Regions from separate parts of the Luteibacter sp. W1I16 genome, predicted to be linked through region 3. Evidence: predicted binding sites of a transcription regulator. Region 3 holds the regulator's gene; each other region holds the start of a gene.
What was found. The regulator sigma-54, encoded in region 3, starts transcription at its own class of promoters, with help from an activator protein. The targets are predictions, from matches to a motif close to TGGCACGNGCNTTGC.
Positions count from the first base shown of each region.

Region 1 (7,051 bases), 160 kb from region 3:
CGCGACATGTGCAGGAACGCGCGGTTATCTCGGACGAGGCGCTTGAGGCTGCCATCGGCGATCGCACTGAGCGTGGCCTGCGTATGGGCGAGGGATGCCGCATCGATATCGCTGCCGATGGGCCGGGGAAAGAGCAGTTCGTAAGCGAACAGGGACTGCTTCTTGTCCAGGATGGGCACGCGGACGATGGGGAGGATACCGTCGTCGTTCACCGCCGCCGGCTGGGGATGTGCTGCCATTGCTTCCTTCTTGCGCCGCTGGGGTGAGCCTGGAGTATCGCTGCTTCGTTACGGTCAAACCTGTGCAAGGGTCGCGGAACGAAGATTCACTTTCGCCACGCCGTTGCGGCCGTAGGTGGAGCCGCCCGGCGATTCGCCGGAGATCACGGCCAGCGCCTGGCGGATATGGCCCATGCGCTGGGCGACGATGCGGCCGTTCACTTCATTCATTTGCCTGCATTCGCCCAGGCGCTCGAGGGTGTGGACCCAGCGCGGATCCAGCAGGCTGTCGATGCCGGCGGCGTCGCCCAACTGGCGGCGTTCCACGTCGAGCTTCTCGATGCGGTCGAGCAGTTTGCCTTTCGCGCGGCCGGCGGCTTCCAGCGCCTGCGGGTCGGCCTGGCCGAGCGCCATGCGCTCTTCGATCAAGCTGGCATGCAGGGCATCGATCTCGCGGGCGAGATCGCCCATCACCGCGACGAGCGCGGCATCGAAGTCGGGGCCGAGCGAGCCGCTCATGCCTTGCTACCGCCCATCTGGCCTTCCAGCGCGAGGAACTTGCTGGCGATGGCCTGGGCATCCGGCTTGTAGGTGCCATCGGCGAGGCGGGCGCGGATTTCGTCCACGCGCTTCGTGTCGATGCCGTCGCCACGGCTCGCGGCGTCGAGCGCCTTGGCCGAGTCGGTGATCTTGACGCTGTCGTCGCTCGGGCGGACCGCACCGGTGCCCTGGGTGGAACCGGCGGAACCGGCGGCCGGGTTCTGGGTGCGGAGCTGCACCTGCGGCTGGGGGGCCTGGATGCCGGGTTTGATAGTCGTCGTCATGGGTGTATCCCTCGGATCATTTTTCCGTCAGACCCTTTATCGGCGGCCCGCGGGCGAACTTTAGCCGGCCTCAGGCCGCGAAGTGTGACCTGGTTCGAATTTCGTTCAAGGTAGCACCGCGACCGTGCCGGGGCCGCTGACGATGGCGTCGAGCACCTTGCCGGACGAGGCGTTGCGGACCTTCAGGCGCGCGCCGGTGTCCCCGGCGCCCATGGCCACGCCCTCGGCCCGGATGGTCACGCCGTCGACGCTGGCTTCCATGCTCACGGCGTCGCCGATCCGCACGGCCTGGCGTCCGGCGAGCATGCCGGGGGTGAGCACGGTGCCCGCGTTGAGCGGGCGGGCCAGCGAACGGCCGCCGATCTGCTCGAGATCGGCCACGTAGCCGTAAGCGAGCGTGGCGACGTCGCGCTCCTCGGCGTGGACATCGCTGGCGCCGATGCCGTCGCCCCGGGCCAGGGGCTTGCTGGTGACCAGCACGTTGGCAAGCATCGTCACCCGCACGGGTACGCGCACCGTCCAGCCGCCGGGCACGGGACAACGAACGGTCACGCTGGCCCGGGCGCCCAGCGGACGGTTGCCGGGCAGGGAGACATCGAGCGGAGCGCCGCAGTCGGCCAGTCGAAGGCGGCTGTCGAGCGGAGCGGCCTCGGCCGTCATCCGCGCGCCGGGCAGGCTGCGATGCTGTTGCAGCCAGTCGACGGCGGTGGCACGGATCGAATCCAGCGACTGCCCGGCCTTCGCGGACAGCGGAAGCACGAGCGGCGCCGCGAAAGCGAGACCGGCGGCGAGAACGCGGTGAATCACGCGGCGCGTTCCGCCAGGGAAGTGGAAAGGCCCTGGGCGATGGCGTCGAGTTCCTTCACGAGGCCCGGCAGCATGTGACCGGCGTCGGCGTGGCGACCTTCGCCCAACGTGATGGCGTACTGAGAGGCCAGTACCGAGAAGCGCTCGCCTGCGGCGCGAATCGCATCGGCGGAGTCGTCGGGCCTGCGTGCGCGGAACTGGTCGATGCAACGCATCATCGGCGTGGTGTCGAGCCAGCGCCGGTCGAGGCTGGACGGATCGCGCGACGCCAGTTCCAACGCGTAGCGCAAACCTTGGCTGGCTTCACGGATCATCTGGCTGAGGCTGGCGGCATCGAGGTTGCCTTCGGTCTCCAGCTTCGCGAGGCTGAGCCGGTGGGCCAGCACGGCGGCGCGCGCGGCCGCGTCGGCCTGGCGGCGTGCGTCGTTGCCGATGCGGCTGAGCGTGCCCTGTGTCGCCTGGATGGCGGCGATGCGGCCTTGCAATGCGCCCATGCCTTCGCGCGCGGCCTCGAGGCTGCCGCGCGCGCCGCGCACGGCGTCGTCGACACGCCCGAGCGAGGCCTGCATTCCGGCGATACCGGAGTGGGACTGGTCCAGGCGGCGCAGGCTGGTTTGCACCGCCTCGTCGAGGTGGCCGGAGAATTCACCGACGGCCTGCGTGACCTGGTCGATCTCGGCCGTCGCCTGGGTGGTCTTTTCCGCCAGTTGCTTCACTTCGTCGGCCACCACCGCGAAGCCACGGCCGGCTTCTCCGGCACGAGCCGCCTCGATCGCCGCGTTCAATGCAACGAGGTTGGTCTGGTGGGCGATGTCCTGCACGGTCGCCGTGAGCTTGCGGATCGCGGTGAAATAGTCGGCGAACTGCGCGTGGTTGCGGCTCATGCCCGACAAGGCGCTGCGCAGCAGGCGCAACTGGCCATCGAGCTCGGCTGACGTCGCCTGGCCCTGGCTGCCTGCATCGGCCATCCCGGCGACGCCCGCATGGGCCTGGTCGATCGCCGTCGAAATCCTGGCGCTGGCTTCCGTCAAACGACCGGCGGTGTCGCGCGCGCCTTCGACGGCGGTGCCTAGCTCCTGCAAGGTGGTGCCGAGCGCCTGCGCGTTCGTCAGCACCATGCCTTGTTGCTCGATCGCCTGGATCGTGGTCGCCGCCGCGGTACGCGGTTCGGCAGGCTTGAGCAGGGCGCCGAGCGCGCTGGCGGCCGCCGGATACTGGGCGGCGAGCGCCCGCACGCGCGCGGCGTCACCGCTAGCGGCGGCGTGGGCTAGAAGGCGTACGTGCTGGCTCCAGAGGAGGGTCATGATTTCGCTTTCGCTTTGTTCGGGTGGTCGCCTTACTACATCGGTAGGAAGGCCTGCTTCTTGAGCCAAGCAATCGCCGTGCCACGACCCGCCTCAAGCTCGCCCGCCTCCGGCCGATACGTTCCGGGACACCTTTTGTAGAACGCATGCGCAGCCCATGGCCCGACCGCTCCTCGATACCGTGGAAACCTTCACCCGCCTCGCGGGCCACAATCGCGTGGCGATGCTGCTGTTCCGGCTGGGCGACGCCCAGGCGTTCGGCATCAACGTGTTCAAGGTGCGCGAGGTACTGCGCCGGCCACGGCTGGAGCGGATGCCCAGCATGCACGAGCTCGTCGCGGGCAGCTTCGACTACCGCGGCAGCACGATTCCGGTGGTCGACCTCGCCGCGGCCATGGGCTATCCAGCCCTCGCTTCGGCGGAAGGCGCCCACCTGATCGTGACCGAGTTCAACCGCTCGGTGCAGGGTTTCCTCGTTTCCGACGTGGACCGCATCGTCCATGTGGACGGCGGCAACCTGGCGGCGCCGCCGCCCGCGCTGGGCTACGGCCCGCGGGTGAACGCGGTGACGCGCCTGGACGGCAACCTCATGGCGGTGGTCGACGTCGAGCAGATCCTCGCCAGCGTCGATCCCCGCGTGGCGGAACTGTCCGAACGTGTGCGGCAGGCCGCCCACGTGCAGCAGGCGGCGAATCGCCGCGTGCTGGTGGTGGATGACTCCCTCGTGGCGCGGACGCAGCTGGTCGACCTCTTCCGCAAGATGGACCTCGAATGCGTCGTGGCCAAGGACGGCAGTGAAGGTCTCGACATGCTCCGCAGCCTGGCCATGGGCCCGGCGGCCGAGCGGGTCGCCCTGGTGGTTTCCGATATCGAGATGCCGGCGATGGACGGCTACGCGCTCACGCGGGCCATCCGCGAGGACGCCCAGCTGCGTCACCTGAAGGTCCTGCTGCATAGTTCCCTGAGCGGCGTGTTCAACGAGGCCATGGTGGAACGCGTCGGCGCCGACCGCTTCATCGCGAAGTTCCAGCCCGATGTGCTCGCCACGGCCGTGCTGGAGCTGTTGCCCGCCTGATCGGATCCCGCCGCCGCCCACCGTCAGCGATGTGACGCGGGCGAGCGCCGGAATTCCGACACGGCCTGGCGCCGCCCTGGCCGCCCGTCGCTGAAACGGCGCCACGACGCCGTTTCACCCGCACCTTCCCCGCGTGGCACGCGAATTGCTCAACCCCTCGGGCCAAGGTCACGAGAGGGGAGAGCCCATGATCGACAAACCCGATGCGCTGTTCGGCGTTCACGCCCAGGCCCTTGGCCTGTGGCAGAGCCGTGCCGAGGTGATTTCCTCGAACCTCGCCAACGCCGACACGCCCGGCTTTCTCGCCCGCGATCTCGATTTTCGCAAGGTCATGACCGCCGCCACCGGCGCCGTCGACGGCAATACGTTGCCGATGACCGCGACCGAGGCCGGTCATATCGGTGGCAACCCGGCAGCGGCCCTCGCCGATGCGCAGAAGCTCGCCTATCGCGCCGAGGCCCAGCCGACGATGGACGGCAACACCGTCGACACCCAGGTCGAGCAGGCGCAGTTCGCCGCCAACGCCATCCACTACCAGGCGTCGCTCGGCTTCATTAACGCGCAGATCCATACCATGCGCCTCGCCATCACAGGGTCCAGCTCATGAGCCTGCTCAAGATCTTCGACGTCGCCGGTTCGGGCATGGCCGCGCAGTCGGCGCGCCTCAACACCACGGCCAGCAACATGGCCAACGCCGACAGCCTCGCGAGCAGCGAAGCGGGAGCCTATCGCGCGAAGCAACCCTTGTTCTCGGCGGTGCAGCGCCAGGTGAACGGGCAGATGGAAAACGAAGGCGTGCGCACGCTCGGCGTCACCGAAAGCCAGGCGCCGGTGCAGTCGCGCTTCGAACCCTCCAACCCGCTGGCCGATGCCAATGGCTACGTGTATTCGAGCAACGTCAACCCGGTCGACGAGCTGGTCAACATGATCTCCGCGTCGCGCTCCTACCAGAACAACGTCGAAGTCATGAACAGCGCCAAGCAGCTCATGCAGAAGACGCTCGACCTCGGCAAGTAAGGATTCCCATGGCAGTCGATACCGTCAACGGCAGCTCAACGTCCACCGCCCAGTCGTCTTCCGGCCAGCTTCAGCAACAGACGCTGAGCCAGTCGGATTTCCTGAAGCTGATGGTCACCCAGATGACCAACCAGGACCCGACCAAGCCGATGGATTCCACCCAGATGGTGGCCCAGATGGCGCAGTTCTCCCAGGTGGCCGCCACCCAGGAACTGCAGCAGTCGTTCGACTCGCTGGCTACCAACCTCAGCGGCGATCAGTTCGTGCGCGCCGCGGCGCTGGTGGGCCAGGAAGTGCTGGTGCCGTCCACGGCGGGCAAGCTTACCGATGGCAGCTTCAACGGCGCCGTGAACGTCGGTACCTCGGGCACCTACGTGAACGTGCAGGTCAAGGATTCGGCCGGGAACACCGTCCGCACGATATCGCTGGGCCAGCCCGATGCCGGCCTCGTCCCCTTTACCTGGGATGGCAAGTCCGACGACGGCACTCAGCTCGACGACGGCGTCTACAAGATATCCGCTACTTCCGGCGGGACCGCGATCGATACCTTCGTTCGCGGCAAGGTGGAAGGCGTCGGTGCCTCGGGTACCGACGGAACCTACGTGCAGGTGGCCGGCTACGGCGGTGCCCTGCTCAGCCAGATCGCACAAATCCTGTAATTCCAGCGAGGAAACCCACCATGCCATTCGACATCGCCCTCAGCGGCATCAACGCGGCGTCTTCCGACCTGGAAGTCACCGCCAACAACATCGCCAACGTGAACACGGTCGGCTTCAAGGGCTCGCGCGCCGAGTTCTCGCAGGTTTATTCCGTGGCCGGCGAGAACCTCTCGGCCACGGCGGCCGGCAGCGGCGTGCGCCTGACCAACATCGCCCAGCAGTTCGGTGACGGCAACGTCACGCAGACCGGCAACTCCTACGATTTCGCCCTCAGCGGAGCGGGCTTCTTCACGCTCCGCGACGGCGCGGGCTATTCGTATTCGCGCGCGGGCAACTTCCACCCGGACGAGAACGGCAACATCATCAACGGCACGGGCCAGTTCGTGCAGGCCTACCCACCAACCGCCACGGGCGGCTTCGACATCAGCAGCCTCACCGACCTGAAGATCACCAACGGCTCCAGCCCGGCCAAGGCCAGCGCCGCCATCGGCATCACGGCGAACCTTCCGTCCAACGCCACGGCGCCAACGGGCGGCGCGTTCGACCCGACGAACGACAAGACCTACAACAACCTGTCGACCTTCCAGGCTTACGACTCGCTCGGTGCCCCGCACACGGTCAACCTCTACTACGTGAAGGACGCGACCGCCGCGAACACGTGGAACGTGAGCATGACGGTCGACGGAACGCAGGTCGGCACGTCGCAGCCGATGGCCTTCAGCTCGGGTGGTGCGCTGGTCCCGACCAACGGAGGCAAGCTGGCCTTCGGCGCGGTGTCGCCGAACCCGGGCGCCGATCCGATGAACCTGACCATCGACATGAACAAGGTCACCCAGTTCGGCAATACCTTCGCCACCACGGCGGTGGCCAACGACGGTTACGCGGCCGGCACGTTCTCCAAGATCGACGTGGCCAAGGACGGTACCGTCTCGGCCATCTATTCCAACGGCGTCTCCACGCCGCTGGGCCAGCTGGCGATCGCCACCTTCGCCAACAACCAGGGGTTGCGCCAGCTCAACGACACCAACTGGGTGCCATCGTCGGAATCGGGCCAGCCGATCCGTGGCGTCGCCAACTCCGGTGACGTCGGCACCATCCAGGCCGGTTCGCTCGAGTCGTCGAACACCGCCGACCTGACCGCCCAACT
Region 1 is NZ_JBNDJJ010000001.1:1,100,442-1,107,492, reverse strand. It holds gene QFZ41_RS04955 (EAL and HDOD domain-containing protein) at 1-239, opposite strand, end outside; gene QFZ41_RS04950 (flagella synthesis protein FlgN) at 294-737, opposite strand; gene flgM (flagellar biosynthesis anti-sigma factor FlgM) at 734-1,042, opposite strand; gene flgA (flagellar basal body P-ring formation chaperone FlgA) at 1,148-1,849, opposite strand; gene QFZ41_RS04935 (methyl-accepting chemotaxis protein) at 1,846-3,153, opposite strand; gene QFZ41_RS04930 (chemotaxis protein) at 3,311-4,228, shown strand; gene flgB (flagellar basal body rod protein FlgB) at 4,416-4,835, shown strand; gene flgC (flagellar basal body rod protein FlgC) at 4,832-5,245, shown strand; gene QFZ41_RS04915 (flagellar hook assembly protein FlgD) at 5,254-5,904, shown strand; gene flgE (flagellar hook protein FlgE) at 5,925-7,051, shown strand, end outside.
Region 1: the regulator sigma-54 is predicted to act here: its motif matches at 4,363-4,377, upstream of flgB (flagellar basal body rod protein FlgB).

Region 2 (7,051 bases), 840 kb from region 3:
CACCCCGCCCAGCGCAAGCAGCGCGCCCGTGGCGGCCATGCCTCCGAGCAGGCGGCGCCGCCCGGTGTCGAGGGTGTCGTCATCGTGTTCGTTCGTCATGCCATTACCCAGCAGCCTGGTGGGAAGCGGCCTGGGCCGCGACTCTTAAGGAATTATGTTTACAATCTGCGACAAGCCAGAAACGCCACGCTCGTCGAAAGCCTCCACGGCCACGACGTAACGGACGCCCTTGTTGAGAGCACGCAGGGTAAACGATGTCGGCTGGTCCGCGAAACGCTGGTAGCTCGAGTGCAGGCGATCGGCGGCCAGGCCCCAACGGACGTTGTATCCGACGGCACCTGGCACGGGCTCCCACGCGACCGTCGCCTCGCGGGCATCGTGGCCGCGCTTCGCGGTGAGGCCTTTCGGCGCGGATGGCGGCGCGCCGTCCGCGTTCCCGAAAACGCGCAGGTCGGAGATCGCAAGATGCTTCGCCCCCACGTGCTTGTGGACATAGCGGATGAAGCGCAGGCGTCGCGGTTCGCGCAATTCGACGTAGGCGTTGGGGCGGTCGCGCGTCTCGTTCGACAAGTCGGCCAGTACCGTCCAGTGCTCGCCGTCCGTGGAGCCTTGCAAGACGAAGCGCGTCACGAGGTCAGGTGCATCGCCGAACCGGCCGGACCGGTAATCCGCGTAGTCGACCTGCACGGCGCGCACGGTCGGCGTGCCACTGAGGTCGAGCGTGAGTGTTTGTCCAGTCTCGTTCGCCTTCGCCACCCAGAACGAACGAGGGTCTTCATCGGTCAACGTGGATGCGGGATGGCCGGGCAGCGCGGACGACGCGACCACGTTCTTGCGATACGAGAGCAGCATCCAGCCGGTGAAGGTGTCCTCGCCATCGCGCAGCGCGCGATCAGGCATGCGATGGGGGAAGTCGCCGAACCGCGTGTCGATCCACATCTGGCCATCGTCGTGCCATCCGGCGGGAAAGAGATCGATGCGCCGCTCGAAGGTCCAGTTCACGCCGAGCCACGCGGTGCCCGCGTTCCACGTATTGCCATAGGCATCCTCGAAGGTGGAACCGTGGCCCGCGCCGGTGACGAAGCCACCGGGCTTGTAGCCCACCGGGTTGTATGGCGCGTATTCGAAGGGCCCCAGCGGGCTCCGGCCAACGTAGACGCCCGTGGCGTACACGTTGTACTCGGTGCCGGGCGCGCCGTACTGGAGGTAGTAGCGGCCGCCGTGCTTGTTCATCCACGAGCCTTCCAGGTACGCCGGCTTGTCGCCCATCGAATGGTCCGGGCCGAAGCGCTCCCAGCCGTGGTTGGCGGGGTCCATCCGGACGGCCGCCTGCGGCTTGGTCAGGAAGGCGAGCCGCTTGCCTTCGCCTTCCCGGGAATCGAGCTGGAAATCGACTTGCGCCGCATACAGGGGATGCGTGTCCGACGAGCCCCAGTACAGGTACACCTTGCCGTCATCGTCCTGGAAAAGGCCGGGGTCCCATGGCCCCGGCGGCAGCGGCCCCGTGCTTTGCCGCTTGCCCGCTTCGTCGTATTGGGTCGCGCCCGGCACGGGCGGCAACTGCCGCGTCCAGAATTCCCATCGGCCACTCGCCGGATCGGTGGACACCATCAGCGGACGCGGGGCGAACGCCGATTGCATCAGGAACAACTTGCCGTCCGCGACCAGGGTCGCCGGTGCCACCTCGCTGTCGAAGGGCCAGTGGTCCGGCTTCACGAAGCGCCAGTTCACCAGGTCGGTCGAGGTCCAGTACCCGTCGGCGAGCGTCTGGAACAGGTAGAACGCGTCGCCATACCTCACGATCGCCGGGTCCGCGCCCGTCCGGTACGAGATCCCTTCGTTCATCTGCTCGAAGTTGTAGCGGTAGTCGATGTCGAGGGGGTTGGCGTAGGTGCGCGGCGGGTCTCCCTGCCCGGTGGTGTCAGTGGCGGCGACGCTGGCGTGGGCAAGCAGGAGGCCGAGCAAAAACAGGGTCTGGCGCATGGAAAAGTCCGGCAGGGGCCGCTGGGCACGGGAGGCGAAAGGATTGTGCCGCGTAACACCGGTTACGCCTCGGACGGGACGGGTCGGCGCTCAGAACGGTGCATCGCGCCGGATTGTGCACCAAAATGGTGCGTTTGCACGCGACGCCTTTGCCCGTTCTATGATGCCGAGGCTTACCCCAGGCCGGTCCGTCGATGGCGGAGACGCTGGCATAGCGATTGCTAAACGCACTCCGCCCCATACCCATTCGAGGTTTGTATGTCCGCCGCTTCCAAAGTGCTGAACCTGATCCAGGACGAGGAAATCGAGTTCGTCGACCTGCGCTTCGCCGACATCCTCGGCAAGCACCACCATGTCACGTTCCCCGCTCATGCCATCGACGAGGGCACCTTCGAAGACGGCAAGATGTTCGACGGTTCGTCGATCGCCGGCTGGAAGGGCATCAACGAGTCGGACATGGTTCTCATGCCCGATCCGGAAACGGCGCACCTCGATCCGTTCAGCGCGCACAAGCAGCTGATCATGCATTGCGACGTGCTCGAACCGAGCACCATGCAGGCCTACGGCCGCGACCCGCGCTCCATCGCCAAGCGTGCCGAAGCCTTCCTGAAGTCCACCGGCATCGCCGACACCGCGTTCTTCGGTCCGGAACCCGAGTTCTTCATCTTCGACTCGGTGCGCTGGCAGAACGACATGGGCCGCGTGTTCTACGAGATCGGCTCGGAAGAAGCCGCGTGGTCGTCGCGCTACAAGTACGACGGCACCAACACCGGCCACCGCCCGGGCGTGAAGGGCGGCTATTTCCCGGTCAGTCCCGTGGACAGCCTCGGCGACTTGCGCGCCGACATGTGCAAGGTGCTGGAGTCGCTGGGCCAGGTCGTCGAAGTACACCACCATGAAGTGGCCAACGCCGGCCAGTGCGAGATCGGCACCCGCTTCAATACCCTGGTGAAGAAGGCCGACGAGCTGATGACGATGAAGTACGTCATCAAGAACGTCGCCCACCAGGCCGGTAAGACCGTCACCTTCATGCCGAAGCCGATCGTCGGCGACAACGGCTCGGGCATGCACGTGCACCAGTCGCTGTCGAAGAACGGCGAGAACCTGTTCGCGGGCGACCTCTACGGTGGCCTGTCGCAGACGGCGCTGTGGTACATCGGCGGCATCTTCAAGCACGCCAAGGCGATCAACGCCTTCGCCAACTCCACCACGAACAGCTACAAGCGCCTGGTCCCGGGCTTCGAAGCGCCGGTGATGCTGGCTTACTCGGCGCGCAACCGCTCGGCGTCCTGCCGTATCCCCTACGTGTCGAGTCCGAAGGGCCGCCGTATCGAGATCCGTTTCCCGGACCCGATGCAGTCGGGCTACCTGACCTTCACCGTGCTGATGATGGCCGGCCTCGATGGCATCCTGAACAAGATCGACCCGGGCGCGCCGGCCGACAAGGATCTCTACGACCTGCCGCCCGAAGAAGAGAAGAACATCCCGCAGGTCTGCGCCAGCCTCGACGAGGCGCTCGTCGCCCTCGACAAGGATCGCGAGTTCCTCAAGGCCGGTGGCGTGTTCACCGACGACTTCATCGATGGCTACATCGCGCTGAAGATGCAGGAAGTGACCCGCTACCGCGCGAGTACGCACCCGCTCGAGTTCCAGATGTACTACGCGATCTGATCGTGCGATCGGTGTCGTGGTGATCAAAGGGGCGCTTCGGCGCCCCTTTCCTTATGATGCGGCGTCCGCCGTGGAAGTCCTTCCCTTGAACAAGATCGCCGCGCTCGCTTTCGTCGCCCTGGCCGCGGTTTCCTTCGGCCCGCGGGCCGGGGCCGCCGCCATTCCCGTGTATGGCTACAAGGTGGTCCATACGTATCCGCACGACGCGCAAGCCTTCACGGAAGGCTTGTTCTATGAAGACGGTTACCTCTTCGAAAGCACCGGCGAGCGCGGCATGTCCACCGTCCGCAAGGTAAAACTCACCACGGGCGAGGTCGTGCAGCGGCTGGATACGCCACCCGGGTATTTCGGTGAAGGTATCGTTTCCACCGGCACGAAGCTGGTGCAGTTGACCTGGCAGGAGGGCATCGCGTTCGTCTACGACAAGGCGAGCTTCCGGTTGATCGGTGGGTTCCGTTACCCCGGCGAAGGCTGGGCCTTCACCCGCGACGCGGCACATATCTACATGAGCGACGGCACGCCGACCATTCGTGTCCTCGACCCTGCCAGCTTCGAGCGCACCGGATCGATCGACGTGACCGCGGAAGGCGTTCCCCTGCGGAACATCAATGAGCTGGAATGGGTCAAGGGCGAGATCTACGCCAACATCTGGCAGACCGACCGCATAGCCCGCATCGATCCCGGTACCGGCCACGTCGTTGGCTGGATCGACCTGAAGGGCTTGATGGACAGGTCGAAGCTGGCCGACCTCAGCGACGATGTGCTCAACGGCATCGCCTACGACGCCGCGCACGATCGGCTGTTCGTGACGGGCAAGCGTTGGCCTTCCCTGTTCGAGATCCGGCTCGTCCGTGAGCCCCAACGTCCCTGAGCCGCGCGCGTTCGTCTCGTTCGACCACGAATGTGAAGACGGGAATTTCAAGCCCTGGCGTCCCCTGCCGATGACGTATGAGCGGCGTTGAGTGGATTCTCATGCTCGCTGTATAGTCAGGTTCACATCGTAAGCAGGCATCGTCGGCTTGCCTGGAAGGGGTATCCGCTTGAAGAAGTTCATCCTCGGCGCCGTCGCGCTGATCGCGCCCGTGCTCGCGGAGGCGGCCGATGCCGCACGCAACGATTACGACTGGCGCAGCAACTGGCCCACGCATTACGTGTTCGCCGATGGCACCGATATCGGTTTGTCGGTGAAGTACCAGTACGACCTCGACCGCTTTTCGCATGACGAGGGCACCTACGAGGACGCGCAGACCAACCGCCGCAAGGAGTTCGGCTTCTTCGTCCGCAAGAAGGGCGTGTACGACGCCACGGCGGTGTTCGATTTCCAGACGAAGACCTGGCTCGACGTGTTCTTTCGCCTGCAGAGCAAGGCCGTGCTGGGCAGCGATGCCGGGGCGGTGCGCCTCGGCTTCATGAAGACGCCGGTGGGCTTCGAGGGCAATACGAGCACGGGGAGCACCTCCTTCATGGAGACCTCGCTGCCGATGCAGGCCATCTACGCGAACCGGCGCCTCGGTATCGACTGGGCGCTCTCGCGCAAGGCTTACCTCGTGCAGCTCGGCTACTACAACGGCGGCAACCTCCAGGGCGATCTCGACGGCCACATGGTGGCTGGCCGTGCCGCCTGGACACCGTTGAACTCCCCCGGTGACGTCCTGCATATCGGTGGCTCGTTGTCGCGCGAAACACCCTACGGCTCGACCGATGGCCGTGGCATCCATACGCCGCCGAGCGTGCGCTTGCGCGCGTTGCCGGAGGCGGGTCTCGCCACCCAGCGCCTGATCGACTCGGGCGCGCTCCGGGTGGCCGAGCATGTCGACCGCCGCGGACTCGAGGCCTTGTGGATCGGCGGCCCGTGGTCCGTGCAGGGCGAATACCTGGACGCCCGGGTGAAGCTCGAGAACAAGCCAGCGTACAAGGCGCACGGTTGGTATGCGTTCGGCAGTTGGGTCGCCACGGGTGAGTCCCGTGCGTACAACGCCGGCAATGTCGGCGACGTGGTGCCCAAGGGCCCCTGGGGCGCATGGGAGTTCGTGCTCCGCTACAGCACGCTCGACCTCGACGATGGCGTCACGCTCGGCGGCACCGAGCACGACTGGACCCTCGGCGCGAACTGGTACCTCACGAAGTACCTCAAGTTGCAGGGCAACTACGTGCGCGCCATCAGTGACCGGCGTGACGTTCGCATCGATCCGCGCATCGTCGAGGTACGCGCCCAGATCATGTTCTGATCCGGCTCGCCACCGCTCTACTGCATGTGCCACCCGTGCGTCACGACCAGCGACTGGCCCGTCAGGGCGTTCGATCCGAAGCCCGCGAGGAACAGCGCGGCATCGGCGATATCTTCCAGCGTGGTGAACTCGCCATCGACGGTGTCGCGCAACATCACGTTGCGAATCACTTCGTCCTCGGACATTCCAAGTTCACGCGCCTGTTCCGGGATCTGCTTCTCGACCAGCGGCGTACGGACGAAGCCGGGGCAGATGACGTTCGAACGAATGCCGCTGGCGGCGCCCTCCTTCGCGATGACCCGCGCCAGGCCGAGCAGGCCGTGCTTGGCGGCGACATAGGGTGCCTTGAACTTGGACGCGACGTGCGAATGCGCGGATCCCATGAGGATGATCGACCCGCCACGGCCGGATGCGATCATCTGGCGCATGGCTGCGCGGCTGGTGAGGAACGCACCGTCCATGTGGATCGCCAGCATGCGTTTCCAGTCGGCGAAGGAAAGCTCGACCAGCGGCGAGATGATCTGTACTCCCGCATTGCTCACCAGGATGTCGACGGCGCCCAGTTCCCGCTCCGTGCGGGCGAAGCCCGACTCGACTTGTGCTTCGTCCGTGACATCCATGGCGATGCCGATGGCGTGCCCATGGATCTCCGCGGCGGCCTCGTCGGCCCGCTGATGGTCGATGTCGGCAACGGCCACTCGCGCTCCGGCTTTCGCGTATGCCGTGGCGATGGCGCGGCCGATGCCGCTGGCGGCGCCCGTGACGAGGGCGACCTTGCCGGTCAGGTCGTTCATTCGCGCATTCCGATAGCTGGTATGGCGACGATTATGCGCTTCACCGGCGGGCCACCGCATCGTACCAAGGTACGTGGCGGATCCATGCAGTCAGCTGTGGCGAAGGAGGGATTCCAGTTCGTCGCGCACTTCGCTTTCGGTCGGCGTGCCGTCCACATCCCGGCTTTGCCGGATCGCCGGCGTAGCCACGAAGTCGCATACCGACTCGTGCGGGTGGGGAGGCTCGCCGGTAAGCAGGAAACGGCCCACCGACTTCTCGACGCACGGTGTCGCGGATTGACCGAACAGCCCGTGCTGGCCTGCGCCGCGCGCAAGCACCAGGTAGGCCCCGGGCGATGCGTTGAAGGCCCTTATCGCCCCGCTTAGCGGCGTCGC
Region 2 is NZ_JBNDJJ010000001.1:2,107,600-2,114,650, reverse strand. It holds gene acpA (acid phosphatase) at 1-99, opposite strand, end outside; gene QFZ41_RS09420 (family 43 glycosylhydrolase) at 145-1,983, opposite strand; gene glnA (type I glutamate--ammonia ligase) at 2,242-3,654, shown strand; gene QFZ41_RS09410 (glutaminyl-peptide cyclotransferase) at 3,740-4,525, shown strand; gene QFZ41_RS09405 (OprO/OprP family phosphate-selective porin) at 4,689-5,882, shown strand; gene QFZ41_RS09400 (3-hydroxybutyrate dehydrogenase) at 5,900-6,676, opposite strand; gene QFZ41_RS09395 (alpha/beta hydrolase) at 6,767-7,051, opposite strand, start outside.
Region 2: the regulator sigma-54 is predicted to act here: its motif matches at 2,191-2,205, upstream of glnA (type I glutamate--ammonia ligase).

Region 3 (7,051 bases):
GGAATGGTGATCTTGGGCACGTCGACATCGAGCACGTTGCGCCGGCTGACGTCGCCGGTGAGGCGGGTCATGGCGTCGGTTTCCTCGCCCTCGCGCAGCGGCTTGAGGTGGATGACCAGGCGCAGGTACTTGGACGGTTTCACCGCGGTGTGGCCGAACATCTCGCGGATGTTCAGCACGCCCAGGCCGCGCACCTCGAGGAGGTCCTGCAGCAGCTCCGGGCAGGCGCCGTCGATGACGTCGGGGGCGATGAGGGTGAATTCGGTGGCATCGTCGGCGACAAGGCGATGGCCCCGGCTGATCAGTTCCAGGGCCAGTTCGCTCTTGCCCGAGGCAGGCTCGCCGGTGATCAGCACGCCGATCGAGAAAACTTCCAGGAACACCCCGTGCAGCGTGACTCGTGGCGCCAGCGTACGCGCCAGGTGGTATTGCAGGTAGGTGAGCAGTTCATGGCCGCGCTTGGTGCTCTGCCACAGCGGCGTGTCCGTTTCCTCGGCCACCTCGCGCAGGTCGGCGGGGATGGACTGTTCCTTGGTGACGATCAGGGCGGCGGGCTGGTAGGCGGCGATCTTGTGGATGACTTCCCAGCGCTGCCGCGAGTCGAGTCCGTCGAGGAAGTTGAGCTCCTCGGTGCCGATGATCTGCACCTTGTTGGGGTAGATCACGTTGAGGTAGCCGACCAGCGAAGGACGCCGGCTCTGCTTGGCGTTGGGCTCCAGGACGCGTGATTCCCCACGCATGCCGGCGGCCCAGCGCAATGCCATGCGCTCGTGTACCCCGTCGAAGAGTTGTCTGGCGGTGAGCCGGTCCACGCTTTGGGTCCCTTGAAGAGAAAAGCCGGCACGCGGGCGGCCGGCTTGCTCATATTGTGCCACAAGGGTGGAAAGCGGCCCGGGTGAAGAGGGGCTGGTCGCGCCCCATAAAAAGGTGGGAAGCGGCCTGGGCCGCGATGGGACTTGCCGCAAGCCCCATCGCGGCCCAGGCCGCTTCCCACCGGTGTGCTTCCCACTCCGCTCCACCCGGAGCCTTGTCCTCAGCTGCTGGCGACGCGTCCGTCGCGCACCTCGTGGTTGTGGTGGTCCTTCAGCTTTTCCTTGTGCTTCTTCAGCTGGTCGGCGAGTTTCGCGATCATCGCGTCGATCGCCGTGTACATGGTGTCGTTCTTGTTGTCGTCCTCGAGGCGGGCGATGCCGTCGGCGTGCAGGCGCGTGCCCGCGCAGTGCAGGGTGCCACCGGCCCTGTGCTCGTTCTTGTCGACGGACAGGACCACGTCGAGGGCTTTGATGTTGTCGAAAAGGCGTTCGAAGCGGCCGACTTGCTGTTCCACGCGCTCACGCAGGGCGGGGGTGATATGGATGTGCTGGCCGCTGATCTGGATTTGCATTGACGCCTCCTTCTTGCTGAGGGTGCCGCCTTGTGGCGACGAGACCGGAACGGTGAGGTACCGCTCCTCTAGCCTAGAACCTATGGGACCGTGGACCTCCGATGGGGTTCCCTGCGCGCGTCAGCTGGCGCGGACGCGTTCGCTGGAACTGGGGATACGCATGGCCTCGCGGTACTTGGCCACCGTACGTCGTGCCACCTGAATACCGCGTCGATGGAGTTCTTCCGCCAGCGCCTGGTCGGAGAGCGGCCGGCGTGCGTCCTCGGCGGTGATGAGTTTGCGCAGCATGGCCTGGATCGCGGTGGCGGACGCGGTGCCGCCGTCCTCGGTGGCCACGCCGCTGGAGAAGAAATGTTTCAGTTCGAAGGTGCCGCGCGGCGTATGCATGTATTTGCGCGTGGTCACGCGGGAAATCGTGGATTCATGCATGCCCACTTCCTCGGCCACCTCGCGCAACACCAGCGGATGCATGGCTTCAGGGCCATAGTCGAGGAACGCGCTCTGCCGGCGCACGATCACGTCGGCCACCTTCTGCAGGGTTTCCGCCCTGGACTGCAGGCTCTTGAGCAGCCAGCGCGCCTCCTGCAGCTGGCCTTTCATCCAGGTGGCGTCGTCGCCGCGGGCGCGTGCGATGAGGTTGCAATAGTGCTGGTTGAGGCCCAGCCGGGGCTGGGCATCGGGATTGAGGCTGACCTGCCAGCGGCCGTTCTCGCGCCGGGCGTAGACGTCAGGCGCCACGTATTCCACGGGGGTGGCGTCCAGCGCCGCCCCGGGACGGGGATCCAGGCTGCGGATGAGGCTTGCCGCGGCGGCCACGTGGGCCTCGGGCGCCTTGAGGCGGCGGGCGATCTTGGCGGCATCGTTGCGCGCCAGCAACTCCAGTTCCTCGTTCACGATCCGGATCGCCAGTTCGCGATGCGGTGTATCGAGCGAGAACTGGAAGAGCTGGCAGAACAGGCAGTCCCGCAGGTCGAGGCTGGCGACGCCGGTGGGATCGAAGCGCTGCACGCGTTGGCGCACGGCCTCGATTTCGTCAGCGGTGGCGCGCAGTTCCGAAGGCAGGGCGGCTTCCACCGCTTCCACGCCGTCGCGCAGGTAACCGTCCTCGTCGAGCGCGTGGATGATCGCCGTGGCGATGGCGTGGTCGCGCGGCGAGAACTGCGACAGGTTGAGCTGCCATTCCAGGTGTTGCTGGAGACTTTCCGGCGCGGCGTTCTGTGGCTCGAAGCCGTCCTCGTCGAGGCTGCCACTGCGCGAGGACGTGCCGGCGTAGTCGCCGGCCTCGCCGTGGAAACGGTCGTCTTCCCATTCCGGCGCGAGTTCCTCGGAAGGCGTGGCGGTGGACTCCTCGTCCTCCTTGGATGCCTTGACCGGGATGTCTTCGCGGGTAGGAAACTCGGGCGCTTCGTACCCGGCGTCTTCCGCGGTCTCGACCTCGGACTCGGCGTCCTCGGCGAACTCCAGCAACGGGTTGCTTTCCGCGATCTGGCGGAGTTCGGCCTCGAGCTCAAGCTGTGACAGCTGCAAGAGGCGAATGGCCTGCTGCAACTGCGGCGTCAGCGTGAGCTGCTGATGGAGGCGAAACTGGAGTCCGGGTTTCATGCCTTCGACGCTTGGGGTTCCCGATCCATCGTAACCCCTTACGGGCTCCGCAAACCAGCAGCGAAGCGGACTACGCCCGTCAGCCGGACCGCCGCCCGGTCAAATGCGGAATTCACGACCCAGATACACTTCCCGTACCTTTTCGTCCGCGAGAATGTGCTGTGGTGTGCCACGCGCAAGTACCTCGCCGTCATTGAGGATATAGGCGCGATCGCAGATGCCCAGGGTTTCGCGCACGTTGTGGTCGGTGATCAGCACGCCGATGCCGCGTTCCTTCAGGTGACGCACGATGCGCTGGATCTCGCCGACCGAGATGGGGTCGACGCCGGCGAAAGGTTCGTCGAGCAACATGTAGCGGGGACGCGCGGCAAGGGCCCGGGCGATTTCCACGCGGCGCCGCTCGCCGCCGGACAGGCTGATGCCTTTCTGCTCGGCGATGTGCGAGATCTTGAGTTCGTCGAGCAGGCTTTCCAGCTCGTCCTCTCGCTGCTTCTGCGTCATGCCCTCGCGCAGTTCCAGCACGGCCAGGATGTTGTCCGACACGCTGAGCCGCCGGAACACCGAGGCCTCCTGCGGCAGGTAGCCGATGCCGAGCTTGGCGCGGGCGTGCATGGGCAGCCCGGTGATGTCCTGCTGGTCGAGCTTGATGGTGCCGGCGTCGGCCTGGATCAGGCCCACCACCATGTAGAAGCAGGTGGTCTTGCCGGCGCCGTTGGGGCCGAGCAGGCCCACCACCTCGCCTTCACGGATGGAGAAAGCGAAATCGCGAACCACCTGGCGCGCGCGGAAGCGCTTCTGCAGGCCTTGGGCTGAAAGCATCGGGTCAGGGCTTCTTCGTGTCGGGTGCCGGCGTCGCGGGCGTCGCCGGAGCGGCGGCCGGTTTGTTCTTCGGCTGGAAGGTCATGTGCACGGGGGCGGCGCCATTGCTCTCGCCGGTCATCGTGCTGTCCTTGGTGTTGTAGGTGAGCTTGTCGCCCTCGGCGCTGCCCTTGACCGGCTGCTTGACCTTGGCGTTGCCCGTGAGGACGGCGAAATCCTGGTCGACCTTGTAGTCGATGTTCAGCGCCTGGCCGTCCATCGGCTCGTTCTGCTCGTCGAGCTGGTGGATGGTCGCGGGCTTGCCATCGACCACCACGCGGGTGATGTTGTTGTCGGCATCCAGGTAGCCCGTGGCCTTGTCGCCGGTGATCTTCAGCGTGCCCTGGGTCAGGATCACGTTGGTGGTCCAGATCACCTTGCCGTTCGGCTGCTGCGAGCCGTCGAACGACTTCGAATGGACGTCGACCGGTTCATTGCGGTCGGACTGCTTCGCCACGACGGGCAGGCTGGCCACGAGTGCCATGCCGAGCACCGCGAGAAGGGCGGCCTTAGCGCTTGCGCGGCAGGTACGTGCTGTGGACTGCATCGAGAAGCTCCAGGTGCTTGGTGTCGAGATTGGCGCGCATGCCAACGCCATCCATTGTAGAGCTTCCCTGCACGATCCGCGCCGCCTCGGCGGTCTCCAGGCGGTTCTCCTTGGGCCAGGCGGTGACCTCGGAGGTGTCGATGCTGGCCGCCTGGGTCGTGCCGAAGGCCGGCCGCTCCATGTGGACCTTGCCCTGCAGCTTGAGCAGGCTGCCGTCCTTGTTCACCCAGCCGTACTGGGAATGGCCCTTCCACGGCGGGACGTCGGTCTCCTTGGTCGAGGGGAGGACGAAATCCGGGGCGTTGATGTAGAGCGAATCGTCGCCCTCGCGGCGCTCGAGGTGGGGCGCGATCAGCTTGAATGCCGGCTTGCCCTCCTCGTTGTACGAATCGAGGTCGAAATTGGTCAGCACGTAGCCGGAGCGCGGCGGGCCGACGAAATCCTGCACCTTCTTCTCCGGCGCCGCCCAGTAATAAAGCAGCACGCTGGCGCCCAGGGCGACGGCGAGGATGCCGGCAACGCTCGTGGTACTTCGATCCTTCAGCAGGTTGAGCACGCTCACAGCCAGCGGTCCCTTTCGGCTTCGGCCTTGCCCTGGGCGGCCAGGATCATGTCGGCCACTTCGCGTGCGGCGCCATAGCCGCCGGAGAGGCGCGTGCGCCAATGGGCGCGCTCGGCCACCCAGGGATGCGCGTTGGCGGTGGCCACGGCGAGCCCGGCGATGCCCATGGCGGGGAGATCCGGCAGGTCGTCGCCGACGAAGGCGGATTCCTCGGGCGCCAGGCGCAGGGCCTCCAGCAGGCCCGCAAGGCAGGCACGCTTGTCTTTCTGGCCCTGGTAGACGTGGGCGATGCCCAGTTCCTCGGCGCGCAGCGACACCGGATGGCTGATCCGCGCCGTGATGATCGCGACCTTCACGCCATTGCGCTCGAGCGCCTTCAGGCCCAGGCCGTCGTGCACGTGGAAGACCTTGGTCTCACGGCCGTCCTCGGCGTACCAGAGGCGTCCGTCGGTGAGCGTGCCGTCGACATCGAACACGACCACGCGCACGCGGGAGGCGCGCTCGGCCACGTCGGCGGGAATCTCGGTGTAATGGGTGTAGGCCATGGTTCGCTATATGGGGACGATGCGGCGCGACGGGAGCGCGCCGGGGCCCGGTCGTTCAGACGACGCGGGCACGAAGCAGGTCGTGGATGTTCAACGCGCCGACCGCGCGGCCGTCGCCATCCACCACGAGCAGGGCGTTGATCTGGTGCTTTTCCATCAGTTGGGCGGCCTCGACGGCGAGCTTGTCGGAGCCGATCGTCTTGGGTCCGCGGGTCATCAGCTGGGCCACGGAGGCGCTGCGCAGGTCGACGCCATCGTCGTCCAGCGCGCGGCGCAGGTCGCCGTCGGTGAACACGCCCAGCAGGCGGTTGTCCGCATCGACCACGGCGGTCATGCCCAGGTGCTTGCGCGACATTTCGACCAGGGCCTCGCTGAGCGTGGCTTCCAGGCGCACGCGCGGTACGTCGTCGCCTGAGTGCATCACGTCGGCGATGTGCAGGAGCAGGCGGCGGCCCAGGCTGCCGGCCGGATGCGAGCGGGCGAAATCGTCGGAGGTGAAGCCGCGTGCCTCCAGCAGCGCCACGGCCAGCGCGTCGCCCATGACCAGGGCGGCGGTGGTGCTGGCGGTCGGCGCGAGGCCATGCGGACAGGCCTCGGAGGCGACGTTGGCATCGAGGTTGAGATCGGCCTGCGTGGCGAGCGACGAGCGCGGGTTTCCGGTGATCGAGATCAGGCCGATGCCCTGTCGCTTGATCGCCGGAAGGATGTAGAGGAGCTCGTCGGTTTCACCCGAATAGGAGATGCCCAGGAGGATGTCGTCCGGCTGGATCATCCCGAGGTCGCCATGGCTGGCCTCGCCGGGGTGGACGAAGAAGGACGGGGTGCCGGTGGACGCCAGCGTCGCGGCGATCTTCCGTGCGATGTGGCCCGACTTGCCCATGCCCGACACGACGACGCGGCCCTTGCAGGCGAGGATCATCTGGCAGGCCTGGACGAACGCCGCGTCAATCTTCGCTTCCAGCGCCCGGATGGCCGCCGCCTCGGTCTTGATGACGTTGCGGGCGCTACGGATGACGGTGTCTGCGTTCACATGGAGGGCGTCGGCGGGCGGTGCGGTGCGGGCGTTCATGTGACCTCATTGTCCGGGTGGGGCAATCCCTGGTTACCCGGGATGTCCATTTCTGCGACACCGGATTTCCATTACCATTACATATTCTCATTTTATAGTCGCTGCCATCGACGGGTGGTTCAGGGTCCGTTTTGGAACCCTCACCGGCGCGGCGACCCCCCATTACCGGAGAATCCATGGACGCTGCGCGCATCCAGGCATTGATCGAAGCCGGCCTGCCCGGCGCGCAAGTAGAAGTTCGTGGCGACGACGGCGTCCATTTCGAAGCCGAAGTGGTCTCGGAACAATTCACCGGCAAGCTGCCCCTGGCCCGCCACAGGCTCGTTTACGCCACCCTCGGCGACCTCATGGGCGGTGCGATCCACGCCCTCGGCCTGAAGACCCTCACACCCGAAGAAGCCGCCGGCCGCCGCTGAACCAGCGCGCCGGAGGCCATCCTCCGCCCGTTCCCTTTCCCAAGGCATTCCCCCTCCATGGCCAAGAT
Region 3 is NZ_JBNDJJ010000001.1:1,264,002-1,271,052, reverse strand. It holds gene hprK (HPr(Ser) kinase/phosphatase) at 1-812, opposite strand, end outside; gene hpf (ribosome hibernation-promoting factor, HPF/YfiA family) at 1,034-1,384, opposite strand; gene QFZ41_RS05730 (RNA polymerase factor sigma-54) at 1,505-2,986, opposite strand; gene lptB (LPS export ABC transporter ATP-binding protein) at 3,086-3,805, opposite strand; gene lptA (lipopolysaccharide transport periplasmic protein LptA) at 3,810-4,328, opposite strand; gene lptC (LPS export ABC transporter periplasmic protein LptC) at 4,354-4,953, opposite strand; gene QFZ41_RS05710 (KdsC family phosphatase) at 4,950-5,498, opposite strand; gene QFZ41_RS05705 (KpsF/GutQ family sugar-phosphate isomerase) at 5,554-6,567, opposite strand; gene QFZ41_RS05700 (BolA family protein) at 6,744-6,983, shown strand; gene murA (UDP-N-acetylglucosamine 1-carboxyvinyltransferase) at 7,041-7,051, shown strand, end outside.